DNA from 4 places in the Paenibacillus filicis genome. Region 1 is predicted to be linked to each of the others. Evidence: riboswitches for the same ligand, from Rfam matches in the RefSeq annotation. Region 1 holds a riboswitch; each other region holds the start of a gene.
What was found. Region 1 has a riboswitch for cobalamin ahead of WMW72_RS03765 (ABC transporter substrate-binding protein). Riboswitches for the same ligand answer to the same signal wherever they lie in the genome.

Region 1 (7,927 bases):
TGAATTGGGCCAAAGTGGACAGCGAGAAAGTGACCGCCTTGATCGAAGTTCAAATTACGCCGGAACGCGGCCGCGGCTTTGATGCGATCGCAGAACGGATCTACCTATATCCGGAAGTGAAATCCGTCTATCTGATGTCGGGAGCCTACGATCTTCTCGTCGAAATCGAAGGCAAGACCTTGAAGGAAGTGGCCTCGTTCGTTTCCAACAAGCTGTCGCCGATCGATCGGGTATTGTCGACCAAAACGCATTTTATTCTTAAAAAATATAAACAGGACGGGATTACCTTCGAGGATCATGAGGATGACCGCCGTCTGTTAATCTCACCGTAAAGGACGCTGAGAACGATGATAAATAAGCAAAGCTCCGGCCAGAGCTCTAAATCCATGGGCAGCTATCTGACGCCGGTAGTCAGAGATATCCCTCCTTCAGGCATCCGCAAATTTTTTGACCTTGCTGTAGGCAGCAAAGACATCATCTCGCTCGGGGTGGGCGAGCCGGACTTCAGTACGCCCTGGCATGTGAGGGATGCATGCGTGCATGCGCTTGAGCGCGGCAATACGAAGTATACGCCGAACTCCGGGATGCCGGAGCTGCGCGAGGCGATCGCGGAGTATTTGTATGATTCGTTCCTCGTTCCTTATGAGCCGTCGGATGAGATTATCGTGACGGTAGGGGGCAGCGAAGCGATCGATTTGGCGCTGCGGGCGCTGATCTCTCCGGGCGACGAGATTTTGGTCCCCGAGCCTACGTATATCACCTACGGTCCGATTGCCAGACTGAGCGGCGGCACGCCTGTCGGCATCGAAACATTTGCCAAGGACAATTTCAAGCTGACGCCGGAGTCGCTGCGGGCTGCGATTACGCCGAACTCGAAAGTTCTGATCCTCTGTTACCCGAGCAATCCGACGGGCGGGATCATGACCTACGAAGATTGGCTGCCGATCGCCAAGATCGTCGAAGAGAACGATCTGATCGTCATCTCCGATGAGATCTATGCCGAGCTGACTTATGAGCAGAAGCATGTTAGCTTCGCTTCGATCCCGGGGATGCGCGACAGAACGGTTCTGGTGAGCGGCTTCTCCAAGTCGTTCGCGATGACCGGCTGGCGGATGGGCTACGTCTGTGCACACCGTGAGCTGATCGCGGGCATGCTCAAGATTCACCAATACACGATCATGTGCGCTCCGTCAATGGGTCAAGTGGCTGCATTGGAAGCTCTACGCAACGGTGGGGAAGAGAAGGACCGGATGGTCGAGTCCTATAACCAGCGCAGAAGACTCACGGTTCAGGGATTCCGGGAAGTTGGTCTACCGTGCCATGAGCCTCAGGGCGCATTCTATGCTTTCCCGTCTATCCAGGAAACGGGTCTTAGTTCGGAAGAATTCGCGACCCGGCTTTTGTTCGAAGGAAAGGTTGCGGCTGTCCCCGGGAACGTATTCGGGCTGGGCGGAGAGGGATTTTTAAGGTGTTCGTATGCCTATTCCGTGAGCCAGCTGACCGAAGCATTCGACAGGATAGGAAATTTCATGAAAAAGTTGTAGTTTCGACAAAAAAAGCCATTTTCAAGTTCTCCCAAAACTGGTATGTTAGATACATGGAAGTTTCATAGCTAAACATTTATGAAACTTTTATTTGTGGGTCTAAAGATCGGGAACAGGGAGGGATGAACAATGGCTTTTCCGGAATATCGGCTTCGGCAACACCTTCAAGTCGGATGGATTCATGAAAACGACCACAAGGCCAAGTGGATTTTTGGGAAACGAAAAGCAACCTCGGCATCTGCGTCTTTAGAAGATGAAATTTATCGTTTGCGTCAAGAGCTTGAGGCGCTTGTAGAGAGCGGCAGCAGCTTGACCTCCCCCCGCGTTGTTGAAATCAGTATGGAGCTGGATATTAAAATTAACGAATATATGCGTAACCACCGAAGAGGCCGCTGAGAAGCGGCTTCTTTTGTTGCACCGCAACTGGTATTGGCGTCTATGCAGAGGGCAAATAATTTTGATACAAACGATTCCGGTATGGTAAGATATGACGATGAGACGGCTAGGCAGATTGCCTGGGAAGCTGACGAACATATCGGATGGAGGGAACTGGTCTTGAGGAAAGGAAGCTGGCTGCTCTGTGCTTTACTGGTTCTGATTCTGGCGGGTTGCGGAGGCGGACCGAAAGCGGATGTACCGATCTTCATGATGTCTAAAACCGGCATTCCAAGCGACGTAGCGGAGAAGCTGGAGGCCTCCCTGATCGGCAAGGTGGGGGAAGCTCCGACAGTATCGATATCGGCATCTCCGATGTTTTCGATGGACAAGATGATTGTAGAGATTGCAGCAGGGGGCAACGGGATTCTGGTCATCCCGGGAGAACAATTTCAGGGGATGAGCAAGCAGGGCGGTTTCGTGCCTCTCGATGATGTGGCGAATCCGGCCGATTTCCCGGATGGGGTGCTGGAGCTGCCGGTCGACGATAAGAGTAATAAGTCGGCAGACAAGTCGAATCCAAAGCTGGAGAAGCATCTGTACGGTATTCCGTTAGAGCATACCAAGTGGTTTACGGACCTGCAGTTTAACGGAAAAGATCTGTATGCGTTTATTCCCCAGAATGCCAAGGATATTGAGAAGGCCAAGCTGGTGATGAAGCAGATCGCGCAAAAATAGCAAATCAAGATGAAAGCCGTCCCGGCCTGTCCGGGATGGCCGACGGCACGGGTGCCCAGGGCTGATGCATCTGCCCGATGGGTTAAAAGGGAAGCCGGTGAAAACCCGGCGCGGTCCCGCCACTGTAACCGGACGATAAGCTTTCGAATGAAGCCACTGCTGGACGCCCAAAGGCGGCCATGGGAAGGCAGGAAGCGCCGTAAGGAGTCCGGAAGTCAGGAGACCTGCCCGCAGCCGGAACAGCTAGTTCCTTTCGAGGAAAAAGGGGCGGCAGCGACAAGGCGGCGATGGGACCTTACTGCGGAATCATTCATGCAGGCTGGCCACTAGGTACAAGTCTGTCCTCTGCTCCGGATCCAGATCCGACGGCAGAGGTTTTTTGCATCGTACATGTAAGCCCTATAGAGAAGGAGAGAACCATGACATGGATATCAAGTTAAAACGAAGGACAAGAAAGCTGTTGACTGTCGTTCTGAGTCTGGCACTGGCCGGGACACTGGCAGCCTGTGGAGCTAGCCCGGCTCCTCCACAAGCCCCTAATCAAGGCAAGCTCGTCGACCCTCCGAAGGCCGAAAGCGGAACGCAGCAGGGTGCTGCGCAAGCGAAGCGTACGACTTACCCGCTGAAGGTCAAGGATGCGACAGGCAAGGAATTCGTATTCGAGAAGGCACCAGAGCGGATCGCCTCGACCTCCCCTAGCGAAACGGAGATGTTATTCGCACTGGGGCTGGGAGATAAGGTAGTCGGAGTATCCGACTTCTGCGATTATCCGGCAGAGGCCAAGTCGAAGCCGAAGCTCGGCAGCATCACCAAGCCCAATGAAGAGGCACTGATCGGAGCAGGTGCCGATCTGACGCTGACCGGCGTGTCGATGAAGACGCAAACCGTGGAGAAGCTGCGCGAGCTGAAGATCAATCTGTTCCAGGTGCAGCCTAAGAAAATCGATGACGTGCTGACCAATCTGCTGCTGATGGGCGAAATTTTCGACCGCCAGGCCGAGGCTGAGAAGCTGGTCAATCAGATGAAGGCCGATCGTCAGAAGGTTACGGACGCGGTAAAAGGATTGAAGCCTGAGGAGAAGAAGAAAGTGCTGATCGAGTTCTCGCCCGGCTGGACCGTTGGTTCCGGAGAATTCTTGAGCGAGCTGATCGAGACAGCCGGGGGCATCAATGTGTATGCGTCCGAGAAGGGCTATGTTCAGCTGAGCGAAGAGAAGGTCATCGCGGAAAATCCGAAGGTGATCCTGTACCCGAATAACCTGATCGACGACAAGTCGAAGAAAACGCTCGATCAGCTCATCCGCGAGCGCAGCGGGTGGGAGAAGATCGATGCCGTGAAGGAAGGCAAGCTGGCGGGGATCGACAAGGATACGACCAGTCGTCCGGGACCGCGAATTACGGAAGGTCTGAAGGAAATCGCCAAGGGCATCTATCCGGAACTGGTGAAGTAAATGAAGCGTAAGCTCATGATGTGGGGCGGAGCGGCGATTCTGCTGCTCCTGCTGACCGTGACCGCAGCGTTGTCCGTCGGCTCGGTCCGGGTACCGTTCGTTCATGTCTGGAGTATTCTGCTGCATCACCTGCCGGGCATGGATGGACGCATAGACCCGTCATGGGCTGCCTCCTCAGAGCAGATCGTCTGGAAGGTACGGCTGCCGCGGATTGTGCTCGGCATGCTCGTGGGGGCGGCGCTGGGACTGGCTGGAGCGGCCTTCCAGGGCGTATTGCGCAATCCTCTGGCCGATCCCTATACGCTCGGGGTATCCTCGGGTGCGTCGGTAGGTGCTTCCTTTCTTATTTTATTCGGGCTGCAGTATGTGTTCGGCGAATGGAGCGTGCCTGCTGTTGCCTTTGGCACAGGGGCCTTATCTCTGATGCTGGTGCTTGTGCTAGCCCGGACGGACGGGAAGCTGAGGATTGAGACGGTCATTCTCTCTGGGGTTGTGCTTCAGGCGTTTCTATCCGCATTGGTATCGCTGATGGTCTCGATGTCCAAGCAGGTGATCAACGAGATCATCTTCTGGCTGATGGGCAGCCTGGCGCTGAGAGGCTGGTCCTACTCGCTGCTGCTGCTGCCTTATCTGGCGGTAGGGATGATCATTCTGCTCGGCTACGGCCGGGCCATGAATCTGTTCGCGCTGGGCGAGCGGCAGGCTGCTCATCTGGGCGTGCATGTGGAGCGGACCAAGCTGGTCGTGCTGATCGCTTCGACGCTGATTACGGCTGCAGCGGTGTCAGTAGCGGGCGTAGTCGGCTTCGTGGGGCTGCTCGTGCCGCACCTGATCCGTCTGCTGGTCGGACCGGATTACCGGTTATTGCTTCCTTTATCCGTCATTGGGGGTGCGATCTATGTGGTGCTTGCGGATACACTGGCACGGACCTTGCTCGCGCCTACGGAAATTCCGCTCGGTGTGGTGACCGCGTTCATGGGGGCTCCGTTCTTTGCGTATTTATTGAGGCGGCGTAAGAAGCTGGTTCGCGGACAAGGGGCTTAGGGGAGGAGCATGAAGGCATGATCGAGGTGGCAGTGGAAGGTTTGCATAAGCGTTACGGGGCACAGACCGTGTTGGACGGCGTTCAATTTCGGGTGGAGCCGGGTGAATGGTTCTGTATTCTTGGTCCCAACGGAAGCGGCAAGACGACGCTGCTGCAAACCTTGACCGGCGTTGAGCCAGCGAGTGCGGGGAGCATCCAACTGGATGGCAGACCGGTCGCCAGTTATTCCCGCAAGGAGCTTGCCCGCCTAGTGGCTGTGCTGCAGCAGGATGCGCTGCCGCCTATCAGCTTCACCGTGCAGGAAGTGATCGAGATGGGCAGGTACCCGTTCCAGAACTGGCTCGGCGATGAAAGGGTAGATTCCTCGGCCTTGGTGGAGCGGGTGATCCAGTGGCTCAAGCTGGAGCCGCTGCGGGAACGGTCGGTGGAGCAGTTGAGCGGAGGCGAGCGGCAGCGTGTGGCGCTGGGCAAGGCGATGGCGCAAGAGCCCAGGCTGCTGCTGCTGGATGAGCCCACGACGTTCCTGGATATCGGCTATCAGGTGGAGATGATGGACAGGGTTCGCCGCTGGCAGAAGGAGAGCGGCATGACCGTGATCTCTGTGCTGCATGATCTGAATCTGGCGGCGCAATATTGCGACAGACTGCTGCTGCTGCACAACGGGGTTGTCACCGCGATTGGCAGCCCGCAGGAGGTGCTGCAGGCGGGCTTACTGGAACGCGTATATGGAACCCGGCCGCATGTGCTGGCCCATCCGGAAAGCGGTGTTCCGCAAATTTTATTGGCAGGGGGAATTGATGATGAGTAAAAGCAACTGGCAGGAAGCCGTATCGGCCATCTCGCCGCTGGATGAAGCTTGGGTCGTCCGGGCGTCCGAACGTCTGGACAGTCTGACCAAGCCGCCGGGCAGTTTGGGCCGTCTGGAAGAGACCGCACGGCAGCTTGCCGGCATCACAGGTGAGCTGACACCGGATCTGTCCCGCAAGGCGGTCATCGTGATGGCCGGGGATCACGGGGTTTGTGAGGAAGGCGTGAGTGCGTTCCCAGCGGAAGTGACGCCGCAGATGGTCCTAAACTTCCTGAACGGAGGAGCGGCGGTGAACGTGCTGGCGCGTCAGGCCGGAGCCGATGTCGTCTGCGTGGATATCGGCGTGAATGCGGAGCTGAGCCATCCGGAGCTCGTCTCGCGCAAGGTGCGCAAGGGGACGGCGAATATGGCAGCCGGGCCTGCGATGAGCCGGGAGGAAGCGGAAGCGGCCATCTCCGTCGGCATAGATCTGGTCGGCGAGCTGGTCGAACGGGGTTACCGGATGTTTGCCACCGGCGAGATGGGGATCGGCAACACGACGGCCAGCTCGGCCATCTTGACCGTACTGGGCGATACCGACCCTGCGGCTGCTACCGGACGGGGGACCGGTATCGACGACGAGCGCCTAAAGCATAAGCAGCAGGTGATCAGCCGGGCGGTTGCACTGAACCGTCCTGATGCGACTGATCCGGTCGATGTGCTGGCCAAGGTCGGGGGGCTGGAGATCGCCGGACTGGTCGGCGTCATCTTGGGCGCTGCCCGTCACCGCTGCCCTGTCGTGATCGACGGGTTCATCTCATCGGCTGCTGCCCTGCTTGCCGCCCGGATAGCTCCGCTGAGCGCGTCGTATATGATCGCTTCGCATCTGTCCCAGGAGCAGGGGCATGCGCGTCTGCTGGAACGGATTGGCCTCTCGCCGATGCTGCGGATGGATATGCGACTCGGCGAAGGTACGGGCGCGGTGCTGGCCTTTCCGCTGATCGAGGCGTCGGTAAGGATCATGAAGGAAATGGCGACCTTCGCCGATGCCGGAGTTTCGCAGGGGCCGGCTGGCGGAGCGGAAGCCGATGCAGTACGCGATGCTAACCTAAGCGAAACATCGGCCCAGCAAGCTTCGGAACAGGCCTCATTATTAGCACAGGCAGGACATAGAGCGTGAAGGTGCTGGTTACGGGGGGCGCCCGAAGCGGTAAAAGCTCCTTTGCCGAGCGGTATGCTGCTACACTGGGGAGTGACGGCTTGTACATCGCTACGGCACAGGCCTATGATGAGGAGATGGAGGAGCGGATCGCTCTGCACCGTCAGGACCGGGATCGGCGCGGCTACCCATGGAACACCGTCGAGGCGCAGTACGGACTCGCTGAGGCGATCCGCGAGGCACAGGCTCCAGTCGTGTTGGTAGACTGCCTGACGCTCTGGCTGTCCAATTGGCTGCTGCGCCTGGAGCCGGAGGAGGATGCTGGCCGTAGACTGGAAGAACAGGTGGATGAGCTGGTGGAGGCTTTTCACTCAGCCCGGCAGCCGATCGTGCTTGTCACCAATGAGGTAGGAAGCGGGCTGGTCCCGGAATATAAGCTGGGACGGCTGTTCCGCGATGCTTCCGGCAGGATGAACCAACGGCTCGCGCAGGAAGCCGACCAGCTGTTCCTTGTGACGGCTGGTATTGCGGTGGAGCTAAAAAGCCGCGCTTTTCAATGCTAAGACATATCTAACATAGATGGCGGGGGACGGGGCTTGTTGTTTTTTAGCTGGGAAGAGGCGTTGTGGATGGCGCTTGCGGCGATCGTCACCGATTGGATTATCGGCGATCCGGCTTGGCGGTGGCTTACGCATCCGGTCGTGCTGATCGGGAGATGGATCGCTTGGTTCGAGATCCGTCTGCGCCCGCAGGGGCTTGCTTTATCGGCCCGCTCTCTGCGCGTGCGAGGCATCGGGCTCACAGCCGTAACCGTCGGTCTGTCCTTCGC
Region 2 (7,927 bases), on a different contig from region 1:
GCGCGCGTCATTGGGTCATGAAGGCCGAAGGTATCGCTGGATACGCCATCGAAGATGCCATCTGCCAGCATTGCATTAAGTCTGGCTTTGAAGCTGGCGTCAATATTCTTCAGATCTTGGAAGCTGTCTGTCGTCTTGATCGCTTCAGCGGCCAAAGCCGTTCCGGCGGGCTGAAGCAAAGCCGCTGTCGTCGTGAACGAGAAAGCCATAGCGCCTGCAGCTACTAGAGCTGCTAGTTTCTTAGTATTCATAGTACCTCCTGAGTACGAACATGATGAGGAATTGTTGAAAAAATCCGGTAGCCTTAACTATACCTTGCAGCATGAAGACTGTCATTGTCAAATTGTTGGTCATGCGGTAATCCTATAGACGGGCGGCTATTCATTAAGGTTGCATGGGCGGCCATCCTAATTCTTCCTCCGTCCGGGTTGATAGGGTTCATCAGGAATGTTATATTGTTCATCTTAGCAAAAAAAGAGAGCGCCGGTCGCTCGGCAGCTCTCTTCTTCCATGCAGATCGTGTGATTAAAACTTACCACTGAATAGCAATTGTATTGGGGTTCTCATTTTCACTTAGATATACGTATTGAATAATACTATTTTTAATAAGAGTTCCTTGGCTATTGTAGGCGCCCACCCAAACCTTATAAGTCGTTCCGGCACTTCCGTCGAAAGAAAATGATCTGCTGCCATTTGTGTTTTGATTCACTTTTACATTATCAGTGACTGAATCTCTGATTGTAATTCTATAATCCGTAGCACCAGACACTGCAGGCCAGTTGATATTTAATCTTACAGTAGCCGCTAGAGCAGATACATCGAAAGCTTCGGCGCTAGTGCTGCTACTAGCGGCAGCAGGTACACCAGGCTCTTGAGCAAACGCGGAACCGGAACCGATAGACAACAACAGTGTTGCAGCGAGAGTAGGGATGAGTAGTTTTTTCATGAATTATTTCTCCTTTTTTGGATAAATTTTACTTCTCCTAGATAATACCATTATATTGAAATTAAATCCATATATTTGCAATAAAACATATTTATATAATAGATTCAAAGTTTTTATAATTTTACTAATATATGTTTATTGTTATTAACTAAATCAGCAGACTAGAGTAGCGACAGACCCAAGATAATCAAGGCATAGAACTCCCTAGATATGTCTGACCGAAGAGACAATGGACCGAACCCGATGGCAAACTAGGCTTAGCGGATTTTTCGATTTACAAAATAAGAAAAACTCCTTATCGGAGTTCTTCAGAGAGCCGGACCGTATTTGACTGCTGTTCAAAAAAGCGCTCGGGAGATAAGGGACATCGACTATGCCTCCCTATCTTCCGAGCGCTTTCAATGGACATACTTATTGTCTTACTTTGCAAAAGAACAGCGCTAACTGCCCGCTCAGCGCTTCCTCGCCATCACCGTGAAGGACACGGCGGCCGCGTGACCGTGCATACCGCTCTCTGCTCCCGCGTGCAAGCCTCCTGCCCGCCACGCGTCCGGCTTATAAAGCTTCGTGGACGTGCCGAGACGTCCCTCGGCCTCCAGCGTCTCCAGTGACTCATCCCGCTGCATGTCTGACACGGGATGGTCAAGCCCAGTCGGAAGCACCGTGCCCCATGGCTGGCTGGCGCCTTCATTCTCCACAAGGCCGACAACGTCGAAGCCCTCCGACTCCAGCAGCAGGACCAGTTCCTTGGGCGTCATAAGCGCCAGCTCCCGCTCTACGCGGTACCGGGGCTGCTCCAGGCCATCCACGAACGTTTCGAAGGTAGTGGTGACCCGGAACGTTTGACGCCGCCATGAAGTTTCCCCTTCTACGTGCCTGTAGACGATCTTGTCCTTCGGCAGCAGCTTGCGCTGCACCGTCTTCCAGCTCGCCTCAGCAGGAGGCAGCAGCAGCTCAACGGCAAGCAGCCCGTCCGGTGCCAGATGCTCCCGGATTCTCCGAAGCACCGTCCGATGCTCGCTCATCCGGGTTATATGCTGGAACACGCCCTGAAGACACAGGGCGTGTGTGAACGCCCTCTCCGCCAGCTCCAGCTCCAGCATCGGCTGCTCTGCCAGCTCCAGGCTGTCCGCGCGGCCCTTGAGCACGCGCTGGCGCTTCGCCTCCGCGAGCTTCAGCATCTCCCGGCTGCGATCCACACCGCATACCCGCATGCCGTGCTGCGCCAGCTCCACGGCGATCCGGCCAGTGCCCGTCCCGAGCTCCAGCACGCGGGGCGGCTCAGCAAGCCCCCCGCTGGTCGCCAGAACCCAGTCGCGGGCGAAGGCGATGCCGGCCTTACCGGCGAACTGATCGTACAGCTCCACCTCTATCCCCGCATACAGGGCATTGGCTTGCGGCTCATGCCGCACGCCCTGAAGACCGCACCGCGAACAGACCGTTCCGGCCAAGGCACCAATCGGCACGCCCGCAGGCACACCGTTGCGGCTATCCCCAAACCATTCGTCATATTTATAGTGGCAAAATGAACAATCCGTCATAGTCAATGCGACGACACCTCCGGGCCTCTTTCTCTCGACAGCTCCGAGAAGAGCAGGTCTTTATTTAAATTTCTCGGGATAGAAGCCCTTCGCCATCTTGTCCAGGGCCGTCATGTTCCGGACTCCCTCGAACACATCGGACAGCGGCATGATCACGAACCGGTTATTCTTGATCGCAGTCACATTCGCCAGAGCCGGATTGCTCTGCAGGGACTTGATCTTCTCTTGGGCCGTCGGCTTGTCGTAATCGAAGATCAGGATCACCTCCGGATCACGCGCCACAACCTCCTCCCAGCTCACCGTCGCCCAGCCCTTTTCGACATCGCCGAAAATATTCTTACCGCCTGCCAGCTGGACCAGATTCGTCGTTAACGATTTACCTGCTGTGTACGCCTTGTCATCTCCGCTGTCATAGGCAAATACCCGCAGCGGCTTCTCAGGCTGACCGATCTTCGCTTGAATCTCTTTCACTTTCGCTTTCATCGAATCGATCATCGCGTCGGATTTGGCCTTCACGTTGAAAATAGTTCCGATATTCGAGATATCCGCATACACGTCATCCAGCGAGCCGAACGGCACATAAGTTCCTTGGGCCACATAGGCCGTGATGCCTTTTTCCTTCAAGGCTTCTACAGTACCGACACCTTTCTCGGCAAAGGCGCTTTTGCGGCCGTAGACAAAGTCCGGATCAGCACCCAGCAGCACTTCCAGGGAAGGATACTTGGCAGCGAGCACCGGGATGGCGGCATACTTTTCCTTCAGCTCAGGGAGAATCTCGTCGTCCATGTAGGCGGTGCCGACCATCGACTTCTCCAGACCTAGCGCCAGCATAATTTCCGTCGTATGCTGGTTCAAGCTGACAGCCCGCTTGGGAGCTTCCTTGAAGGTCAGCGTACGGTCCATGTTTTGGATCGTGACAGGCGTATAAGCTGCCGCTTGCTCGGACGATGCTTTCTGCGGGCTGTCTCCGCCAGCCGCCGGGCTCTTCGAAGGGGTTTGACCGCAAGCGGTCAGGACTACCAACAGCGTGCTCATGAGCACAGATATCATCAGTGTTGAAAAACGTTTCATACGAGTAAGGCTCCTTTTGTCTTAAATTGAGATTGCAATGATTCAGGGAAATACGTAATGCTGAGCCTGCGGGTCACCGGATGCACGGCCAGCTCCGCACTCACGCCGAACACTTCTTCCAGCAGTTCGGGCGTTATCACTTCATCGGGCGTGCCCGAAGCGTGTACCTGACCGGCGTTCATCACGATGATCCGGTCGCAGAAATAACAAGCCATATTCAGGTCATGCAGTGCCGATAACGCGGTAATCCGCAGTGTGCGGACCAAGTCCATAATCTGCAGCTGGTACCGGATGTCCAGATGGTTCGTCGGCTCGTCCATGATGAGAAATTGCGACTGCTGAGCCAGCGCCCGGGAGATCAGCACGCGCTGCTTCTCCCCGCCGGACAGATTGGAGAAGCTCCGCCGCGCATAGTCCCCCATCCCTACACGGTCCAGTGCTTCGCGAACCAGGGCGTCGTCCCCCTTCGTATCTGCGGCAAACATCCCTTTGTGGGGATGGCGGCCCATCAGTACAATATCCCAGACTGTAAAATCAAAGACGGATGACGTCTCCTGACTGACCACCGCCATCCTCTGCGCAGCTTCCTTGTAGGACAGCTCGGACAGAGCCTGCCCGTCCAAGGAAATCCAACCCGCTTGGGGCTTCAGCACGCGGTAGATGTTTTTCAGCAGCGTCGACTTGCCGCTTCCGTTCGGACCGATGATGCCGACAAATTCGCCCGGATTCACCTGCAGGTCCACGTCTTGCACGATAGGGACTCCCTTGATGCCGTACGAGAGCCCCTGAACCTCCACCTTCATCGGTCGGTTCCCTCCCTCTAGAACGAGTATGAGCTGCGGCGCAGCAGCCAGATAAAGAACGGACCGCCGCACAGCGCCGTGACGATGCCGACGGGCAGCTCCTCTGGAGCCAGGACCAGCCGGGCGAACACATCCGCCCAGATCATGAAGGATGCCCCCAGCAGCATGCTGACCGGCAGAACGCGGCGATGGTCGGAGCCTACCAGCAGCCTCACCAGATGGGGGATCATCAATCCGATGAATCCGATCGCTCCGCTGACCGCGACGATCACCCCCGTCAGCAGGGAGGCCACGATCACCAGCACCTTGCGGAAGCGGTCCATGTGGACTCCCAGGGTGACAGCCGTCTCTTCTCCCATCAACAGCGCATTCAGTGAACGGTATTGCAGCATCAGGTACGCGGTACCGGCCACGACCAAGAAGGACGGAAGCGACAAGTAGCTCCATTTGGCCCCGGTCAGACTGCCCATCATCCAGAACATCGCCGACCGGATGCCTTCTTCCTTCGGCGCCATTGTCACGATAAAGCTGGTCAGCGCCGACAACATCATAGACACTGCGATACCCGCGAGCAGCAAGCGCGTATTGGACAACGAGCCGCCGACGCGTGCCAGCATGTAGACCAGCACGATGGCGAGCAGCGACCCAAGAAACGCCGACACGGATAGAGCATACGAGCCGAACACTTGAAACGCGCCGAATAAAATCACAAGCGTAGCGGCAGCGGACGCGCCCGAGGACACACCCAGAATGTACGGATCGGACAGCGGATTGCGGGTCAGCGCCTGGATGACAGTCCCCACTACAGCAAGTCCGCCCCCTACGACAGCGCCCAGCAGCACGCGCGGGAAGCGGATGTCCCAGATAATATTGCCCTGTGCCTTGGACCATTGCGGCTCCAGCCACTGGTCCACGCCAGGGATATGCGAGAACGCAATTTTCCACACGGTGGACGGTTCGATACGGACCGGCCCCAGCATCACCGCGAGCGTAACCGACACGAGCAGCAGCACAGCCAGCCCCAGCACGATGAGGGGGAACCGTCCCTCGGCTGCGATCCGGGTTGCTGCGGCAGATCTCTCTTGCGATAAACGACTCATCTGACCCCCTCTTTCCTCCAGATCTCACACACAGCAAAAAGGAGCATCCCTACCCGCGATCAGCGGTTAGACATGCTCCTCTAATAGACAGGACGGCTCGAAATAATCGAGGTCCACCAATAAGCCTCAGCATTCTAACACCTCCCCATTCTCCGCAGGTCAAAGCAGTGTTGTCCAAACAGGCAGGTCTCCTGACTCAGGGTTTCTCTCTCGGCGTCTTCCCGGAGCAAGCTCCAGTGACATCGTACCGAGAAATAGCCGGACCTTCCGGCTCCCTTTACAGTGGCGGGACCGTGACGGATTTGCACCGTACTTCCCTTTTAAGCTTTGGCCGAAGCCAAAGCACCTGTTTCCACTTATGCAATTATCATCCTTTAGTCTATAGCAGCGATAAGAATAGTGTCAATTGAAATGTTTACGAAGAAGCGTACTAGCAGACATATTCATCCGGTAAACATACAGAAAGCCCGCTGCCGCAGCAACCGGGCTACTCCGTCTTAGCCTTTACAGCCTGCCTATTTCCCGCTCATGACTCGGCCCATTCATTCAAAGCCAGCAGCGCCATCACATAAACCTTGAGCGCCGCCAGCAGATTCGGGATTGACTGGGCTTCATCCGGCCCATGAATCTGTCCATGGCCCTCCGGCAAGCCGAGCACAGATACATCCGCCGGCATCCCTGGACCGAAGCCAACGGCATGCGGGAGCTTGCGGGCGTAGGTGCCGCCGCCCATGACGAACGGCTCCTTCTGCGTCCCCATCACCCGGTTGAACGTATCGTTCAGCAGCCTGACCTCCGGGGCATCCTTATCGACCCGGTTGCCCTTATTCACCTGCACCGCGTCAAGCGTGAAGCCATGACCGGCAGCCGACTGCTCGAGCGCCTTGAGAAGGACGGAAGCATCCGCCGTAATCGGACACCGGATATTGAGATTCAGACGGGCCTCGCCCCGCACCAGGCTGCCGATCGCGCCGACGCAGGTCAGCTCGCCGGACACCTCATCCGCGCAGGCGATGCCCAGCGCTGCTCCGTCATAAGTGGCGCACACCGCCGCGATGAACCGGAAGGCTGACGCCTCTCCGGCATCCAGCAAACCCGCAGCGAGCACGGCGTCCAACAGCACGTGAATCGCATTGATCGAGCCGGACGGAAAGGCCGCATGCCCCGGAATTCCCCGGGCCGTCAGCCTGACTGCACCCAAATCCCCCGGCAGCTCGCCCGGCGCATCCACGCGCGTTACCGTGACCGTCTCCGGCAGAGCCTGCAGCCTGCGCCCCAGCCCTTCGTCATAGCGCAGCGTCAGCTCGGCCTCGCCGGGTACGATGTTGGAGGCGCTGCCCGCCCGGAAGCCAAGCACCGCTCCACCTCCCAGACTGGGCGATATCAGGTCTGCCTGGATCAGGCCTTTCTCCCCATAGCAGACCGGGAAGCCGCTGTCTGCTACGATATTGAAGTCCGGCACATCCCCGTGCTGGACGACATACACCGCATCGCCCATCCCGATCTCCTCGGCACTGCCGATGATCTGCTTGACCATGTAGCGAAGCGGAAGCCCTAGCTCCCGGATGCAGCGCAGCGCGTACAAAACGGCGACGACGGGGCCCTTGTTATCCTGCACGCCCCGGCCGATCAGGAAATCACCGACACGTGTCGACTGGAACGGAGGATAGACCCAGCCGTCCCCGGCAGGCACGACATCGGTATGCCCCCAGATGCCGACGCTTCGCTGGCCCGCTCCCCCTCCCTCGATCACCCCGCAGCGGTAGTCGGTATTGGACGTGCGGAAGCCGTATCGCTCCCCAAGCGCCAGCACCGCCTCCAGCGCCTCTGCGCAGGCCTTGCCGTACACCTTCGGCTCGGCGCTCTCCGTGGCCACGCTGGGAATGGATACGAGCAGCGCGATGTCGGCCAGCAGCTCGTCCTGATGGAGACGGATCCAGTCGTCAATCCGCTTCTCCAGCTCCAGGTCCTGCGCCGCTTCCTGCCCCGTTTCCTTACTCATCGCTTAGTTCCTCCTTAGATCAGCTATTGATGTGCATGCCTAACAACAGCTGGCCCCATCATCCGCCCATCAACCCTTGATCGCACCGTCGGTCAGCCCCGCGATAATATGCTTTTGCCCGAAGGCGTACACGATGATGATCGGCAGCATCGCCAGCAGATACGAAGTAAAGGCCATCGTATAATTGAACGAATACTCGGTCTTGAAATTGTATTGGAACAGCGGCAGCGTCCAGAACTCCTTGGCCTTGTTCAGCAGCAGCAAGGGCAGCATGAAGTCGTTCCAGAACCACAGCGCATCCATAATGATCAGCGTCGCCAGCATCGGGGCGATCAGCCGCAGGATAATCGACGAATAGATCTGAAACGTGCTGCAGCCGTCGATGCGAGCCGCTTCCTCGATCTCTGCCGGCATATTCTGGATGTAATTGACGAGCAGGAATACGCCCCTCGTCAGACTGAGCG
Region 3 (7,927 bases), on a different contig from region 1:
TGCGCGGCGATCGCCTCCCGCTGCTCCGGTCCGACCTTGAGCATATCCGCGCCGACATAGGCCTGCACCGGATCGATTGGCGAGAACTCCACCAGCGCGAAGGAGATCGCGCTGACAGCCGCCAGCAGCAGCGCTAGCCGGCCGGCTTTGCTCAGCAGATAAGCCAGCACGCGTCCAGGCAGCCCGGATGTGCGAGGGGCCGGATCATAACTGTTCTGCGGACTTCCCCCGCGCTTTCCTTCCTGGCGTTCCTCCGATTCCTCTTCCCTGCTTCCTTGTCCGTTTACTTGGTCCATCGCCATTCCTCAATATTGCTCGTCACCGGCCAGCCGTGGCCGTGCGGATGAATCATCTGCTTGCCGATATCCAGGCCGTCTTTGACGAGATACAGATGGTTGATATTCACCAGCCATGCCCATGCTGCGTCTCCCTTGGCGCTTAGACCCGTCTTTCCGTCCCACTGCGCCTTCTTCCAGAACTCCAACGCATCCTTTTCATTAGTCGCGCGCAGTGCCTTATTCATATAATCTTCTACTGTATCGTTGCTATAGTAGCCTGGATTGTAGTATTCCACGCCTTGATACTTGGCGCTGTAGACATTGTACATTTCCAGCGGGTCATGGCTGCCCCAGCCGAGCATAACCGGATTGGCATGCATCAGCTTCTCCAGCTCATCCCAGCTCTTTCCTTCGGCCTTCACCTGAATACCGAGCGGCTTCAGCATATCCGCCGCTGCGATGGACAGCGATTGACGGGTCACGTCGCTTGCCGGGTACAACAGGTTGAACTGCGCTTTCAGCCCGCCCTTCTCCCGGATACCGTCGCCATCCGTATCCTTCCAGCCGTCCTCCTCGAGCAGCTTCTTGGCGCCTTCCATGTCCGCATCCTTGATCACGGATTCCGGATTGAACCAAGGCAGTCCGTCGTTGACCGTGTAAGCTGGCGTCCCCTGCCCTTCCAGCACACCCTGTACAATCGCTTTGCGGTCCAGCGCGATATTGATCGCCTTGCGGATGGACAGCTCAGCCGTTACATCATTGCCGACCGGGTAGCCCTCTTTCGTCTTTCCTCCGGCTTTCACATAAGGAAACATGATGCCCCGGTTATCGACCGAGTGAGCCGTTTCGATGCGCATCCCGGCTACGGGCTGCTTGCTGAAGGCTGCCGGTATGTAGGAAATATCCACCTTGCCCGCCTTGGCTGTCGCATAAGCTGCATCCTCGTTCAGGAACAGGAATGTCAGCTTCTTAAATACGGGCTTGCTTCCATAATACTCAGGATTCGCTTCCACGATAGCCTGCTGACCTTTGTCCCACTGGACCAGCTTGTACGGGCCGGACCCGATCGGCTTGGATGCATAATCCTTGCCGTGAGCATGCTTCGGCACAATCCCAGTGGCAACCAACGTCTGAACAAAGGTGGATTGCGGCTCCTTCAAATTAAACTTGATCGTATACTCGTCCGGAGTTTCCATGGACTTGAGATTGCTCAGATCGATAGCCGAGCCGCTTCTGGCTGCGGTATCGAATGTATATTGCACGTCGGCCGACGTGACATTTTTCCCGTCGGAGAATTTGGCGTCCTTGCGCAGCTTCACCGTCCACGCCGTGCCATCGGCATTCAACTCGTAGCCTGTTGCCAGATCATAGACGACCTTCATATCATGGTCTCGCTTTAGCAAGGTGCTCTGGAAAAGCGGCGAGCCATAACGACCCCAGCCCGTCGTCGGATCGAAGCCCGCATCCGGTTCTCCCCCTACGGCGAGAATTAGCTCGTCCTTCGGAGCGCCGGATGCGCTCGAAGCCTCCGAAGCCTTCTCTGGCGTCTTGGAGGTACACCCCGCAAGGCCAATCACCAGGATCAAACTGAGTAAAACCCAAACCCGAAATCTCGCTTTCACTCGTTCCCACTCCCTTTTTCTATATCCGTAGCATGAATCAACCAAATAGTAACACAATCGATAGACAAAGTCACTAGACTGTGTTATGTTTCATGTAAATTAGCTTCACACAGAGTCAGGTGCCTTTGCGAGCAGCAAAGGGTAACAGGGAATCGGGTGTAAACCCCGAGCGGTCCCGCCACTGTAACCGGAAAGTTTTCTTCCTCTCATGTCACTCGGATCCGTGTCCGGGGAAGACGGCGAGAAAGCGCTTGATCCGGAAGCCAGGAGACCTACCTCACTCTGCGCACCCGGTAACCTTCGCGGAAAGGAGAGGTGTACGAGCCCACGAGTTGACGATCAGGCAGCAACGGATCGTTATTTGGCGTGTATGTCGTACCTACGGCCAATCCAAGACGGATTTGGCTTATTTGTCGTTTAGTTTAATGCGTGCATTCAGTTCATCAAAGCCTGCTAGATGAAGCATGACCGTAAGATTCAAGATTCCAAGAAAGCGATTATGAGACGGAGGATGTATTCATGAAATCGAAGAAGCTGGCCGGTACGGCGCTTCTCATCGCAGGCTTTGTCCTGTATTTTCTGGTCAACGAGCCCCAAAGCGCTCAAGCGATGCATATTATGGAAGGGTTCCTTCCGCTGGGCTGGGCGATTTTCTGGTGGGTGGCCTTTATTCCCTTCTTCATCCTCGGCTTGCGCGCGCTGAAACGGATCACGAAAGAAACCCCGGAGCTGAAGCTGATGATTGGACTCGCCGGCGCGTTCACCTTCGTCCTATCGGCGCTCAAGATTCCGTCGGTCACGGGCAGCAGCTCGCACCCGACAGGAACCGGCCTCGGCTCGGTCATGTTCGGTCCGCTGCCTATGAGCGTGCTCGGCTCGATCGTCCTGCTGTTCCAGGCCGTGCTGCTCGCCCATGGCGGCTTGACAACGCTCGGCGCCAACGCCTTCTCGATGGCTGTCGCCGGCCCGTTCGTCGGCTACGCGGTCTACCGCTGGCTGATGGCATCGACCGGCAAGCAGAAGCTCGCCATCTTCTCAGCAGCCGCTCTGGCTGATCTGAGCACCTATGTGATGACCTCGCTGCAATTGTCGCTAGCCTTCCCGGCCGAGAGCGGCGGCATTCTTGCTTCATTCGCCAAGTTCGGCGGCATCTTCGCCATTACGCAGGTTCCGCTTGCTATCAGTGAGGGATTGCTGACCGTCCTGATCTGGAATTGGCTGCAGGCGCACAGCACCGAAGAACTGTCCCTGCTGCAGCGTGTCATGAAAGGAGGCCGTTCCCAATGAAGCGAAGCACCCAAAACCTGTTGATTCTGGTCGCTGTCGTGCTGCTTGCCGTGCTGCCTCTACTCTTCGTCAACGGCGAATTCGGCGGAGCCGACGGCGCTGCCGAGGAAATGATCGGCACGCTGGCCCCTGCTTATGAGCCGTGGTTCTCCCCATGGTTCGAGCCTCCGGCTGAGACGGAGAGCATGCTGTTTGCCCTGCAGGCGGCGATCGGCGCAGGCATCATCGGCTATGTCATCGGCCTGCTGAGGGGCAAGTCCACCAAGGCCGAGAAGTCTGCAAGCTCCCGAACAGCCTCCTCCGGCAAGCCCGCCGGGCGGCGCTCGGATTCCGCTGCCGACCCGTCATGATCCGGCGGATCGACGCTTATGCGTATAACAATGGGCTGCGTGCCGTCTCTCCCTTGTGGAAGGCCGGCTTCGCAGCCGTTCTTTTTGTCCTGTCTTATCTGGCGCATCCGCTCGTGCAGGCAGCTGTCTTCGTCTGGATGTTCGTCTGGATCGTCGGCCATGCCCGCATCCCGTTTCGCTTCTATGCCGCCCTGCTCGCCGTCGCGTTGCTGTTCTACGCCGCCAGCCTGCCGGCGCTCGTGCTGGAGCTGGATTCGACGGGGGGCCTGTACATCTCGGAGACCGGGTTAATCCGCGCGGCCGGACTGCTCACCCGGACGGCAGCCTGTTTCGCGACGCTCGCTTTCCTCATCCTGACCACCCCGGTATCCGGACTGTTCCAGGTGTTGGACAAGCTCCGAATGCCGAGGCTCGTCATCGAGCTGATGCTGATCACCTACCGCTTTATTTTCCTGTTCGCAGATACCGCACAGGAGCTGTATCAGGCTCAGCAGGCACGCGGCGGGCAGAGCGGCTTCCGCGGGCGCATCCGGGATACCGCGGTCCTGGTCGGCCGCTTGTTCGCCAAGACGGTGCAGCGCTATCGCGGGCTGGCCCACGGACTGGCCTCACGCGGCTTCACCGGCGACATCCGGCTATCTCCGCTGACAGGAACAGGCCCGGCCATTCCCAGAGCCTATCTATGGGAGGCCATTCTTGTACTTGCCGCCCTGCTGGCGCTGGAGGGCTGGTTCATCTGGAGGGATATGCTATGAACGATATACTGGAAACGAAGCAGCTGCGGCATCATTATCCCGGCGCGGACCATCCGGCATTGGACGGATTGGACCTGAAGCTTCCCCGAGGGAAAAAGACCGCCATCTGCGGACATAACGGGTCCGGCAAGTCGACCTTCTTCCTTCATGCGATCGGCCTGCTGCGCCCTACCGCCGGAGAGGTCTGCTGGCAGGGAGCTCCGCTGACCTACCGCGCTCACGAGCTGAAGCAGCTCCGGCAACAGGTCGGTCTTGTCTTCCAAGACCCGGAGCATCAGATTATCCTGCACACGCCTTATGAGGATATCGGGTACGGCCTGCGCAATGCCGGACTGCCTGAGCCGGAAATCCGCGAACGCACCCTGCGTATGCTGGCCTCGCTCGGTCTGGAGCAGCTGACCGACCGGCCGGTTCATCAGCTCAGCCTCGGGCAGAAGAAACGCGTCTCCCTGGCGGGCGTGCTCGCGCTGGAGCCGGAACTGCTGCTGCTGGACGAGCCGACCGCCTACCTGGACCGCCTGTCCGAGCGGCAGCTCCTCGCCGAGCTGGACCGGGTGCATGGCAGCGGGGTGACGGTCGCGATGGCGACGCATGATATGAATCTGGCCTACGCATGGGCCGATTGGGTGGTCGTACTGGACCAGGGCCGCTGTCTGCTGGCCGGCACGCCGCAGGACGTATTCGTCCAGACGGACCGGCTGCTGGCACTTGGACTGGAGCCGCCCCTGCTGCTCGACGTGTGGCACTCGCTGCCTCCGCTCATCCGCGAGGGAAACCAGCCTCCCCGCGATGCGGAGGAGCTGAAGCGCCTGCTCGCCGCCTGGCCCATATCCTGAATCTATGACAAGAGCCCTTGACCGGATCGAATCGGTCAAGGGCTCTTGTTATAGATAAAATAATAAGGGCAAGCGGTCAGCTCTTCTGCAGCTCCGCGATCTTACGCGCGGACGGCAGGAACACCACAGCGATCATATTCAGCATGGCGATCACGAAAATCGCGACGAATACGGCCTGCATCCCGCCTGCCAGCTCGGCTTTGGTATGCATGATCAGATGGCTGTTGAACAATACACCGAAGATCGCTACGCCGACTGTCTGTCCGAGGGAACGCATCAGCGAGTTCGTGGCGGTTGCGACACCACGCATCTCCCAGCCGACGACGGACTGGATCAATACCGTCTGCGGCGTCGAGAGACAGCCCATCCCGAAGCCGATGACGGTCAGAATTGCCGTGATCGACCAGAACGGTGATTCGATGCGCAGCGACATCAGCCAGAGGCTGCCAAGCAGCACCAGCAGCGACCCGAAGACGATAAAGCGCTTGGCGCCCAGCCTGTACATCAGCTTGCCTGCCAGATTGGAAGCGATGGGCCATGCCAGCGACATCGACATCACCATCAGCCCGGACTTTGTGGCCGTATAGCCGAGCAGCGTCTGAATCCACATCGGGGCATAGATCGTCGTTCCCGTCGATATCGAGAAAGCGAGGAAGCCGCTGAGATTGGACACATTCATAACCCCGCTCTGGAACAGCGCCAGCGGAATCATCGGCTCCTCAGCGCGCTTCTCGATAGCGATAAAGGCCAGCAGCGCTGCCAGTGCTACAACGAACAATATCCAGATGACCGGTGAGCTCCACGGCAGGCTCTCTCCCCCGCTAAGCAGCGCATACAGCATGGCCGAAATCCCGAGTGTGAACGCGATCGCGCCCGCATAATCAATGCGCTTGCGCTTCTTCTCGAAGCGTTCATGAAGAAAGCCGAATACCATGATGAGTGAGACGATGCCGATCGGGATGTTCATATAGAAAATCCAGCGCCACGATAAATAATCCACAAAATATCCGCCGACCAGCGGCCCCAGCAGCCCGGCCACTGACCAGACGGAAGCGAATAATCCCTGCATCTTGCCCCGCTGCTCGCCGGGGTACAAATCCCCGATAATGGTGAACGTGACCGGTGTCAGTGCGCCCGCTCCGATCCCCTGCAGGGCGCGGAACCAGATCAGGCCGGTCATCGATTCGGCCATCCCGCACAGCACGGAAGCCAGTACGAAGACGATCAGCCCGGTTATAAAGACGGATTTCCTGCCGTACAAATCCGTCAGCTTGCCGAAGATCGGCGTCGCCACGCACGTCGTCAGCGTATAAATGGAGAACACCCAGGTGATCATGCCCAGTCCGCTCAGCTCCTCGACCATATGTGGCGTCGCGGTGCTGACGACTGTCACGTCAAGCGCTCCAATAAATAGGGCGGCCAGCAGCCCCAAGGTCACCATCTTGCGGTTGGTTTCCTTCCCTGGTCCAGATCTTACATGAGTACGGTCCATTCCGGTTCTCCTGTCCTTCATCTACCTTTTAGAACATGTAAATAGTGCTATGTCAGGTTTGAATGATAGTCATGCTAACAAACCGCCCGAATATTGTCAATACATCCTTCATTATGTAAGAAGCATACAGGAAGGGCTCTACTTCTTCTCCAGCTCCAGAATCCCCATCTCCAGACATGTTCGGACGGACAAGGTTTTCTCTCCTTCATCAAAGCGGATCCGGACACGGTCCCCATCTGTCTGCATAATCTCACCTTGTCCGAATTTGCGGTGCTTGACCTTCACGCCAGCCCGCAGAGCCGCACTCTCCGCAATCGCATCGGGAGATCGCACGGCCACAGGCTTCACCACCTTGACCGATACCGCAGAGCCGATTGACCCGGATCCGGCCATGCTCCTTTTGCGGTTCGAAGCTCCCGGATCGTCCAAGCTTCTTTTCCGGCTTGCCGCTCCGGGCTTAACCCCTCTCGGCCCACCTGATGCTCCGCTCCGTGTCACAGCCCCCGGTTGCGCCTTCCCCTCCTCGTCTTCGGCATCCGGGTTCACAATCCTGCGCACACCAGTGACGAACGCCGACTCCGTTACCTTGGCCCCATCCCGTTCCCGGTACGTAATCAGCTCCAGCTCAGTCCGCGCCCGGGTCATCCCTACGTAAAATAGCCGGACTGCCTCCTCCATCGCCGCGCTGCCAGCCTCGCCCTTCTTGTCCTTGTCGTCCGAAGAAGGTATGATGCCGTCGATTAGGTCGATCATATACACGCGCTTAAATTCCAGCCCCTTGGAGCTGTGGAAGGTAGAACAGGTTACGGCATTGTGGCTTTTGCGTGCCCTAGACTGCCTGAGTACCGTCTCCAGATGCTTCAAGCGCTTGGCGAAATCCTCCAGCGTGTCCAGCGGCTCCGCAATTTCCTCCAGCGTGTTGAGGATGCCCATCAGATACTCCTTGCGGAAGCCTAGACGCTCGCACATCCGGTCAATTGCCTTCTCATAACCGAGCTTGCCCCGGATCGTCCGGATGGCCTCACGCGGCGGCATCGTATTCAACTCCCGGAAGGTTGTCTTGGCTTCCTCCAGCAGCTTGTGCTGATAGTCCTTGAGCTCCACATGCGCGGTCAGGTTGTCGAACACCGACTCCCCGTTGCCGATCATCTTCAGCGCCGCGATCTGCTGCTTCGTAATGTAGCCTGCCAGCTTCATATGTATTTTCTCCAGCAGATCCGGGCGCTTGTCCGTATAGGACATCCTCATGAAATTCAGCACATCCTCTACGACCCAATGGGAGAAAAAGCGCAGATCCGCATCCTTCA
Region 4 (7,927 bases), on a different contig from region 1:
TGCGATAATCGCGCGCGTCGTATTCAGACGCTTGGCCTCCTGCATCACATCGGGATCGGAGATATACACGCGCACATCGCCGCCGAATTTTTCCAGACGCGGCTTGCTGATGCCGACCTGCACCATTTGCACATCCGCGATGACCGGGCGTCCCTGACGGATAGCCTCAATGCCCGCACGTACGGCATCCGGGTGGAACACCAGGCTTCGGCCCAGCTCAAAATCCGCAGAGGCGTGAATCACTCGCTGCACTACCTTGTACTGCTCTTCGGGATAATCATGCGGACCGAATTCCTCGGTGATGATATCGAAGCTTTTTTCTTCTATTTCCTGGGGCTGAACGGTCAGCGGCTTAAATTCCGTCTGAAAATCCATTAACCACGCACCTCCTGCACAGTAGTCGCAAGCTCGGCGATGACGCCGGCAAACTCGGTAAAGACGAGTCCATAATCCAATTGAGGCCGTCCGATGACAATCGTGTCGATATCCAGCTCCAGCGCTGCGGACAGCTTCTCCTCGACGGCTCCCACTTGTCCGCTTTCCTTGGTCACCAGAACCGTAACACCGTAATGACGGTAGAACGCCTGGTTCATTTCCTTGGAGAAAGGCCCCTGCATGGCGACGATATATTTCTGCTCGACGCCGAGCTGCTCGCATTTCTCCATATTATCCTTACGCGGCAGCATCCGCGCTACCAGCGTCGTATCCGGCAGGCCGATCAGCTTCTCGGCAAAAACGTGAAGCGTTTTGCTGCCCGTCGCCAGGAAGACAACGCCCCGCTTCTCAGCGGCCAGCTCTGCAGCCTGCTCGTAGTCGTCCACGAACGTCAGCTTCGGATGCGCCGCATACTTTCCATGCTCCCGCTCGTAGCGGATGTACGGGACGCCGGCCGCTTGAGCAGCTGCCATCGCATTGCGCGAAGCTTCCTCGGCGAACGGATGCGTCGCATCAACTACCGCCTGAACGCCGCGTTCCTGTATTAAAGAGACCAGCGCAGGCTCAGGCAGCCTTCCCACCTGTACAGGCAACCCTACCTCCGCCAAGCTCTTGGCGGCCGTATCGGTGACCACCGTCGTCAGCAGCTCGAAGCCCGCTTGGCTGATCTGGACGGCCAGTTCCCGGGCATCGCTCGTTCCGGCCATGACCAGGATCATGAGCGGTCCTCCTTTGCTGCCGCCGCCTCGCTGCTGCCGGCTTGCTGGCTTTCAGCGCTGTGATCATGGTCATGATGGTGATCGTGTCCATGGTTATGCCCGTGATCATGATGGTGATCGTGACCGTGGTCATGCCCATGATCGTGATGGTGATCGTGTCCATGGTCATGCCCATGATCGTGATGGTGATCGTGGCCGTGATCATGTCCATGTTCGTGATGATGATCGTGACCGTGATCATGGTCGTGGTGATGATGCCCGTGGTCATGATCATGGTTGTGATCGTGGTGATGATGCTTCATCGCTTCCAGACGGAATTGGCACATGTCGCAGTTCATCTTGACCTCGCCCTGCAGCGCCTCCAGCGCGCGCTCGCGCAGGATATCTTGCAGCTTCGGGTGGAAGCCGAAATAGTCGGCCAGCGTGATTTCAATTTCAGGATGGGCAGCCGCGAACGTTTCCTTCAGCTGCTCCAACCTCTTAATGAGAACGCCCGTAAACAAGAAGTAAGGCAGCAGGACGATCTTCTTGGCTCCGAGCCGGACACAGCGCTCCACGCCTTCATCCGCGCGCGGGGAAGTGACGCCGATAAACGCCGTCTCGACCCACTTGACGTTCAAGCGTTCCCAGAGCAGGCGCGAGATCTTGAACAGATCGCTGTTCGCATCAGCATCGCTGCTGCCCCGTCCGATCAGCAGGAGCGCCGTGTCTGGCGACTCAGCAAGTCCATCCACCCCTGCATCATCCAGACGAGATTGCAGAATGTCCAATGACAGATCATGTACGCCGATCGGTCTTCCATAATTGAAAGTGATGTCCGGGTAAGTCTTCTTGGCCTCATCGATGGCTGCCGGAATATGCAGCTTGGCATGACCTGCCGCAAGCAGCGTAATCGGCACGACGCCGACGCGGGTGGCTCCGCGTCTGGCGCAGGCTGCGAATCCGTCCCTCATCGTCGGACGCTCGAACTCCAGAAAACAGGTTTCGACGATCGGCACATCCAGTCCCTGCTCGACCGCCTTAACAAACTCACGTATCTCTTCATTCCCTTCCGGGTCACGGCTTCCGTGCCCGACAAACAATAATGCATCCATAATAATGTTCTCCTATCAATCGCCGCAAATGGCGTTCTCGATTTTGAAAACCGGCACCTCACGGTGGCGGTAGCCTTCCAATTCCTTGACCCGGTTGAAATATTTATGAAACCGTTCATTCGGATGGGCTTCATCCGCATACTTGCGCACGATGCTTTCAACCGTATCGAGCAGCTTCTCGGGCTCGACGCCTTCGGCGACAGGAATACCTGCATGCGCATTTCTGCCTACAGTCTTGCCTCCCAGGAACAGATCGAATTTCTCCCGGCGGTACACGATGCCGATATCCTCCTTGACTGCGCCGTAGCAAGCCATCCCGCAGCCATTGAACCCGATGCGCAGCTCCTTGGCAACCTTCATGCCGCCGATTCGGCTCTGCAGCTCTTCGAGATACGGAACCGAATCTGCTTTATCCATGTTGCAGAAATCGCAAGCCTTGATCTGCGCGACATCGCCGATCGGAGCCAGCAGCAGCCCGGCCGCCTTCAGACGGCTAACCGCCTCGCTAGGCTCGCTAGTCACAATGCGCACGAGCATCTGATGATGAGGCGTGTATTCGATCGTACCTTCCTCGCCGACCACATCCGCCAGCAGCATCAGCTGGGCGCTCGTCAGCTTCTTCTCCGCCAGCCCCGGGCTAACGGCCAGCTCCAGAATCTCCTGCCTGCGGAAGGCCGACGCCTGCTGAAGCCATGGCGCTGCGGCTTCGCCTGCGGAAGGCACTCCGGATGGCTCCGCCGTTCCCTTGTGGCTATCGACCAGCCACAGCGCTTCCAGCGCAAGTGCGAGCGGTGACACCGGCTCTGCCACAGCTGCTGCAGCCGAGCCCGCCCCCCTAGAGGCCTCTCCAGCGGCGGGCTCGCGCTCTGCGACCGACACGCCTGCCGGGCTTCCTTCATACGCGCCAGTACCGGACAGCGGGCCTAAACCTCCTGTCCATGGTCCGCTCGTCGCTGGCTGCACCGGTACGGACGGACCTGACTCAGCGCCCTGCTGCGCTTCCAGCGACCACGGCTCTGCTGCAACCTGCAGTCTTTGATGCGGCTTGAGCGGCTGAATATCGTCGCCGAGCGTATATTTGCGCTGGTAGCCGCGTGGTGTAATCATCAAGCCGTCATAGTTGACCGTGGACGAATTGCCGATGATAACCGTCGTCAGCATGCCGATATCATGCTCCAGCATACGGCCTAGCGTAGTCACGACAATGTCCTCCCGGTCCCGATAGGCGCTCTTGACGATTCCCACGGGGGTATCAGCCGAACGGTAGCGCAGCAGCATGTTCTGCGTCTCCACGATCTGGCGCGTCCGTCTGCCGCTGCGCGGGTTATACAGAGCCACGACGAAGTCGGCGGCAGCCGCAGCCTCCACCCTTTTAATAATCAGCTCCCAGGGAGTCAGATGATCGCTCAGACTGATCGTGCAGGCATCGTGCATGATCGGAGCTCCGAGCAGGGAGGCTGTCGAGTTGATCGCCGAGATGCCCGGAATAATTTCAACCTCAACCCCGCTCTCGCGCCGCCATCCCTTCTCCATCAATACCTCATAGATCAGTCCGGCCATGCCGTAAACGCCTGCATCTCCGCTTGAGATAACGGCAACCGTACGTCCTGCCTCTGCCTGACGCACTGCCTCCTGCGCCCGGCTGACCTCCTCAGTCATCCCCGTGCGTACAATCTGCTGACCATTCAGCAGACCGCGAATCAGATCGACATACGTGTTGTAGCCGATAATGACGTCGCTGTTCTGAATCGCGTCCTTCGCCGCTTGTGTCATATGGTCGAAGCTGCCGGGACCGAACCCGACGACCAACAATTTTCCTCTCATCCGCTTGTTCCTCCCTCTGCCTACACTAACCAAACTTATGACGAAAATAATCGTTCAAGCACATCTCAACGACAGACTGTCCGATTCGGATCATGATCCTAAACGCAAAAAAGCGTCTCCCCTCAAAAATGAGGAGGACGCTGAACGACAGGGAGATTTTCGCCGATGAAACGATCCGTCCGAAGCCGATGTCTGGCGACAACAGCAGCGGCCGAGTGCGCATCGAGCCAGAACCCGTTCGGCGTACACCTCCCTATCCTCGTAGGTTATACGGTGACTTTGCATCATGTCCACACGGAATATACCGCGTCATGACGCTTGTGCAACAGGCAGGTCTCCTGACTCGCGTCTCTTCGCTTCTCCTGCGCCTTCCCATCCGGTTGTGACAGTGGCGTCATGCAGAGAGCAGCTCCTCGCTTACAGTGGCGGGACCGTGCCGGACTCTCACCGGCTTCCCTTTTAACCGTCCGGGAGCGTGACCTCCCTTTCCGGCACCTGTTCATCAGAACAATAGCTTTATGAAATGAATAGCTTGATCTTATGTGTTATCATCAACCTTAATGATAGCATGTTCGTTTCGGGACTGTCCACCGTTTCCAGTTGAACCGGAAGCCCCCTCCAAGATACAGAAATCGAAAATACTGACTCTAGCGTTCTCTGCGTCTACTCCAGCTAACCTTCATCTGTCCTCTTCACAAACCTTTGCCAACTCCCTGCTCTTCGTATATGCTGGGGTTATCCTGGAATGCTAGAGTAGAGTATTATATAGGAAAGGAATCAAAAACTATGAACCACCAAGCCATCATCACTCACGTCCTATCCAAGCCGGGAACGCGTCTGCGCTACCCGTTCGATCCGGATCTCCCCATATTATTCGTAGGCGACAAAATGTTTGCTGTTCTGGGCACAACCTCAGGTGTCCAAAGCGTGACCCTCAAAGCTGATCCTGATACGGTCTGGCTCACAAGGGAAACGTACCCTGGCACCGTCCTGCCCGGCTATCATATGAACAAGAAGCATTGGAACACCGTCGTGCTGAACGGGCTCCTGCCAGAGACCGAACTGCTGGACATGCTGGAGGAATCCTATCAATTGGTCCGCCGCAAGCTGACCCGGGCCATGAAGGAAGAATTCGGACTTTCCTAAGGGAAGTCTGGCGCCTAGCATTGATTTTCTCTCTCATTTATGCTACAGTTTGTTGGTAGTTCCATTGTGCGGGTGTAGTTCAATGGCAGAACGCCAGCTTCCCAAGCTTGAGGCGAGGGTTCGATTCCCTTCACCCGCTTATCTTTAATGTGACTCTAAACCCTTGCGGCGCAAGGTTTTTTTCTTTTTCTACAGAGTCATATCTTTCTTAAATTTTGCCCCAGAGAAGCCCAGTGGGGACAGAATGGGGACAAAGGCCGACGATTGACATATTCACAAAAATTGGACGCCATTCTAAATGGGCAAGTAACGAAAAAGAGCAGTCAGGGTTAGTCCTGCTGCTCTTTTGCTTTTCTTAATTTTTCTTCTATTGCTTCAAGTATAAATGCATTGCGGCTAAGGCCCAGACGGACAGCGGCTTCATCTATCCTCTCCCTCTCCCCCTTCTTTACTGTGAACTTGACTTGATCATAATTTGCCGCGTTATATTTATCTTTTGCTCGAGTAGCGGCTGTTCCTTTCTTTTCATCCATCGCTATCACCTTCCTTAATTAGCATTTTATCATAAAAAATATACGCGTACCAGTATATAATAAGAGTATAAGGAGGTGAACAAGAGATGGATAAAACGAGAAAAGAAAGACAGCAATAGGAACGTATCGAAAGATTCAAGATGATGACTGCAATCATCACTTTGATCAACACGGTCGCTCTCCTCATCCTCACACTGGTGCGCTAGAGCCAGAACCAAGCCGAGGCTCCGAAAGGGGCCTCCGGCAAGGTGGGTGAAAAATAAGGTGCTGTCTTTCTTTTCTCAAGTATATCACAAAGGGGCCGATGATATGAAATTCCAAAAAGTAACGATGACGATCAGCGTGATTGCCTTAGTCATCAGCATTATTACGCTGATCATAATCCTTCTAAAGTTAACCGCCTGACGATAGACGGAAAGGAACCGGCTGAAGCGCTGAGCTGAGAAATCGGCTCAGCTTTCTTTCATTTGAAAATCCCAGACGCTTGGGAAAATTAATAAAATCCCCGCCAGCACACGCCAGCGGGGTAAGGAAATTTTTCCTAGACTGTTATTGATTCACTGCCGCAGGTTATCAATGGCAATAGTGTGACCGGTGAAGATCCGATTGTCCAAGTAGGCCGCGAAAACTTAACTGTTTGGTAAAAGGTCAAAGTGCTCATCAGTCTTAATACAATGAATCTTACTGCAATATTGACTCACGTTATCCCACCTGCCCCATATACAGTTTTTGCATTTTTTAGGCTGTTTGGGTTTGATCTCAAACGTCAACTTACTTTCCTCACCTTCAAACCACATTATGTATATACCCCCGCAGAAGCGAGGGTATAAATTGTTTCAGATATTCAGCAACTGCTTAAGCCTCTACAAGTTCAGGGCGTTTTACTTGAAGGGGTGGAGGGATAAGCCATCCTTTTTTCTTAAATGTGCGCAAAATTTTAGCCCCTGTTGCAGCTTTGGTCATATGATACTTTCCAAACAGAGCTCCTATGTCCTCACGAATGGATTTACCCATTACTTGGCTGCAAACAACCAGTCCAGCGGCACTATCAGTAGCTATCAAGGCCGCTATCTCTTGATCTGTAAAACGCGCTCCCACGGGGATTTCTTCAAGCTTAACCTCTGGCCGTGGGGGCAGTTTTGGAGAAGTTGCCACTCCATTCTGAATAAGTATTTCATCACATTCACTTACTTCCAACTCCGCTTGATCAATCATATCGGCAAGAATGTCCTTAAGCTCCTTATCTCCAGCATGATACTGATAAGCGCGATAAGCAGAAATGCACCCTTTGGCTTTCATCGAAAATTGCCATAGGTCGTAAACCTCTCCATAATGTAAAGGCTCATCTTTAGGATTACCACTAAGAATTCCCAAGTTCAGTCATCTCCTTCATAAGCTGTTACAAGGCAGTAAATTTAGTATGTGTCCGATTGAGTGAATTATTCTTTAAATTAATGGAGCAATTATTTGCGGAAATCGCCTTCTTCGCGATTGCGACCACGCATACCTGCGAGCCCGATCAAGCCGAGCAGACCAAGCCATCCCCAGTTAGATCTGCGGCCATTATCATCAGCAGCGTTGGTGCGGTAAGAATTAGTGCTGTAGTTGCCGCCATATCCGGTACCATTGGCTGTCGTTGTGCCTGTCAGCGAGGTTCCGCTCGGGGAGGTGCCGTAGGTCCCATCGCTGTGCGTACTGGTTCCATATTGGCTTGATCCGGTCGTTCCTGTTGTCCCCATGCTGCTTTCAGCCATAGCCTGTCCGCCAAAGCCTACAGTTGCCATCAGAGCGAATGTAAGCACTGCTTTACCGAACTTGTTCATGTTGTAAGAGATCTCCCTTCGCATAATTAAGTTTGGTTTTGCTACTTGCCCTTATAGCATGGACTTGCCCCACCATTCTTATGCCAGTAAGCGGGAGGAGGTTATTCCTATGGAAATTGTTCGCTTTTTCCTGTGTTTCACGAAGAATCAGCGGGGATTTTCAATGTTTTAACTTTGAAATTTAAATAAACAGTTACCCCGCCAGCACACGCCAGCGGGGTAAGGTAATTTTTCCTACACTTCAAGCTTCCGATCGATCCGGCCATCCAGCACCGTATTGATGAAAACCAGCTCCGCGGTCGTCATCGTCCGGTCCTTGATCTTCTGCAGCCATTCCCAGGCCAACCTGTCCT

Region 2: it holds a riboswitch for cobalamin, as region 1 does, so the genes downstream of both, WMW72_RS08695 (FecCD family ABC transporter permease) here and WMW72_RS03765 (ABC transporter substrate-binding protein) in region 1, are expected to answer to the same signal.
Region 3: it holds a riboswitch for cobalamin, as region 1 does, so the genes downstream of both, WMW72_RS16650 (energy-coupling factor ABC transporter permease) here and WMW72_RS03765 (ABC transporter substrate-binding protein) in region 1, are expected to answer to the same signal.
Region 4: it holds a riboswitch for cobalamin, as region 1 does, so the genes downstream of both, cobJ (precorrin-3B C(17)-methyltransferase) here and WMW72_RS03765 (ABC transporter substrate-binding protein) in region 1, are expected to answer to the same signal.

The regions. Positions count from the first base shown of each region.
Region 1 covers NZ_JBBPCC010000001.1:820,911-828,837, reverse strand. The annotation lists gene WMW72_RS03785 (Lrp/AsnC family transcriptional regulator) at 1-332, shown strand, start outside; gene WMW72_RS03780 (aminotransferase class I/II-fold pyridoxal phosphate-dependent enzyme) at 348-1,544, shown strand; gene WMW72_RS03775 (aspartyl-phosphate phosphatase Spo0E family protein) at 1,674-1,940, shown strand; gene WMW72_RS03770 (type 2 periplasmic-binding domain-containing protein) at 2,022-2,657, shown strand; cobalamin riboswitch at 2,688-2,903, shown strand; gene WMW72_RS03765 (ABC transporter substrate-binding protein) at 3,082-4,107, shown strand; gene WMW72_RS03760 (FecCD family ABC transporter permease) at 4,108-5,151, shown strand; gene WMW72_RS03755 (ABC transporter ATP-binding protein) at 5,169-5,960, shown strand; gene cobT (nicotinate-nucleotide--dimethylbenzimidazole phosphoribosyltransferase) at 5,953-7,119, shown strand; gene cobU (bifunctional adenosylcobinamide kinase/adenosylcobinamide-phosphate guanylyltransferase) at 7,116-7,661, shown strand; gene cbiB (adenosylcobinamide-phosphate synthase CbiB) at 7,695-7,927, shown strand, end outside.
Region 2 covers NZ_JBBPCC010000004.1:164,132-172,058, reverse strand. The annotation lists gene WMW72_RS08720 (S-layer homology domain-containing protein) at 1-251, opposite strand, end outside; gene WMW72_RS08715 (hypothetical protein) at 533-946, opposite strand; gene WMW72_RS08710 (class I SAM-dependent methyltransferase) at 1,399-2,487, opposite strand; gene WMW72_RS08705 (ABC transporter substrate-binding protein) at 2,548-3,558, opposite strand; gene WMW72_RS08700 (ABC transporter ATP-binding protein) at 3,555-4,361, opposite strand; gene WMW72_RS08695 (FecCD family ABC transporter permease) at 4,379-5,461, opposite strand; cobalamin riboswitch at 5,626-5,826, opposite strand; gene WMW72_RS08690 (Sapep family Mn(2+)-dependent dipeptidase) at 5,988-7,463, opposite strand; gene WMW72_RS08685 (carbohydrate ABC transporter permease) at 7,533-7,927, opposite strand, start outside.
Region 3 covers NZ_JBBPCC010000010.1:133,356-141,282, reverse strand. The annotation lists gene WMW72_RS16660 (ABC transporter permease) at 1-296, opposite strand, end outside; gene WMW72_RS16655 (ABC transporter substrate-binding protein) at 284-1,900, opposite strand; cobalamin riboswitch at 2,001-2,194, shown strand; gene WMW72_RS16650 (energy-coupling factor ABC transporter permease) at 2,420-3,187, shown strand; gene WMW72_RS16645 (energy-coupling factor ABC transporter substrate-binding protein) at 3,184-3,537, shown strand; gene cbiQ (cobalt ECF transporter T component CbiQ) at 3,534-4,292, shown strand; gene WMW72_RS16635 (energy-coupling factor ABC transporter ATP-binding protein) at 4,289-5,128, shown strand; gene WMW72_RS16630 (MDR family MFS transporter) at 5,205-6,620, opposite strand; gene WMW72_RS16625 (ATP-dependent helicase) at 6,759-7,927, opposite strand, start outside.
Region 4 covers NZ_JBBPCC010000029.1:15,516-23,442, forward strand. The annotation lists gene WMW72_RS31065 (precorrin-8X methylmutase) at 1-375, opposite strand, end outside; gene cobK (precorrin-6A reductase) at 375-1,154, opposite strand; gene WMW72_RS31075 (sirohydrochlorin chelatase) at 1,151-2,248, opposite strand; gene cobJ (precorrin-3B C(17)-methyltransferase) at 2,264-4,072, opposite strand; gene WMW72_RS31085 (hypothetical protein) at 4,238-4,387, shown strand; cobalamin riboswitch at 4,384-4,586, opposite strand; gene WMW72_RS31090 (MmcQ/YjbR family DNA-binding protein) at 4,859-5,218, shown strand; tRNA gene WMW72_RS31095 (tRNA-Gly) at 5,287-5,357, shown strand; gene WMW72_RS31100 (transcriptional regulator) at 5,548-5,751, opposite strand; gene WMW72_RS31105 (DUF3231 family protein) at 6,607-7,125, opposite strand; gene WMW72_RS31110 (WGxxGxxG family protein) at 7,215-7,574, opposite strand; gene WMW72_RS31115 (glycoside hydrolase family 73 protein) at 7,809-7,927, opposite strand, start outside.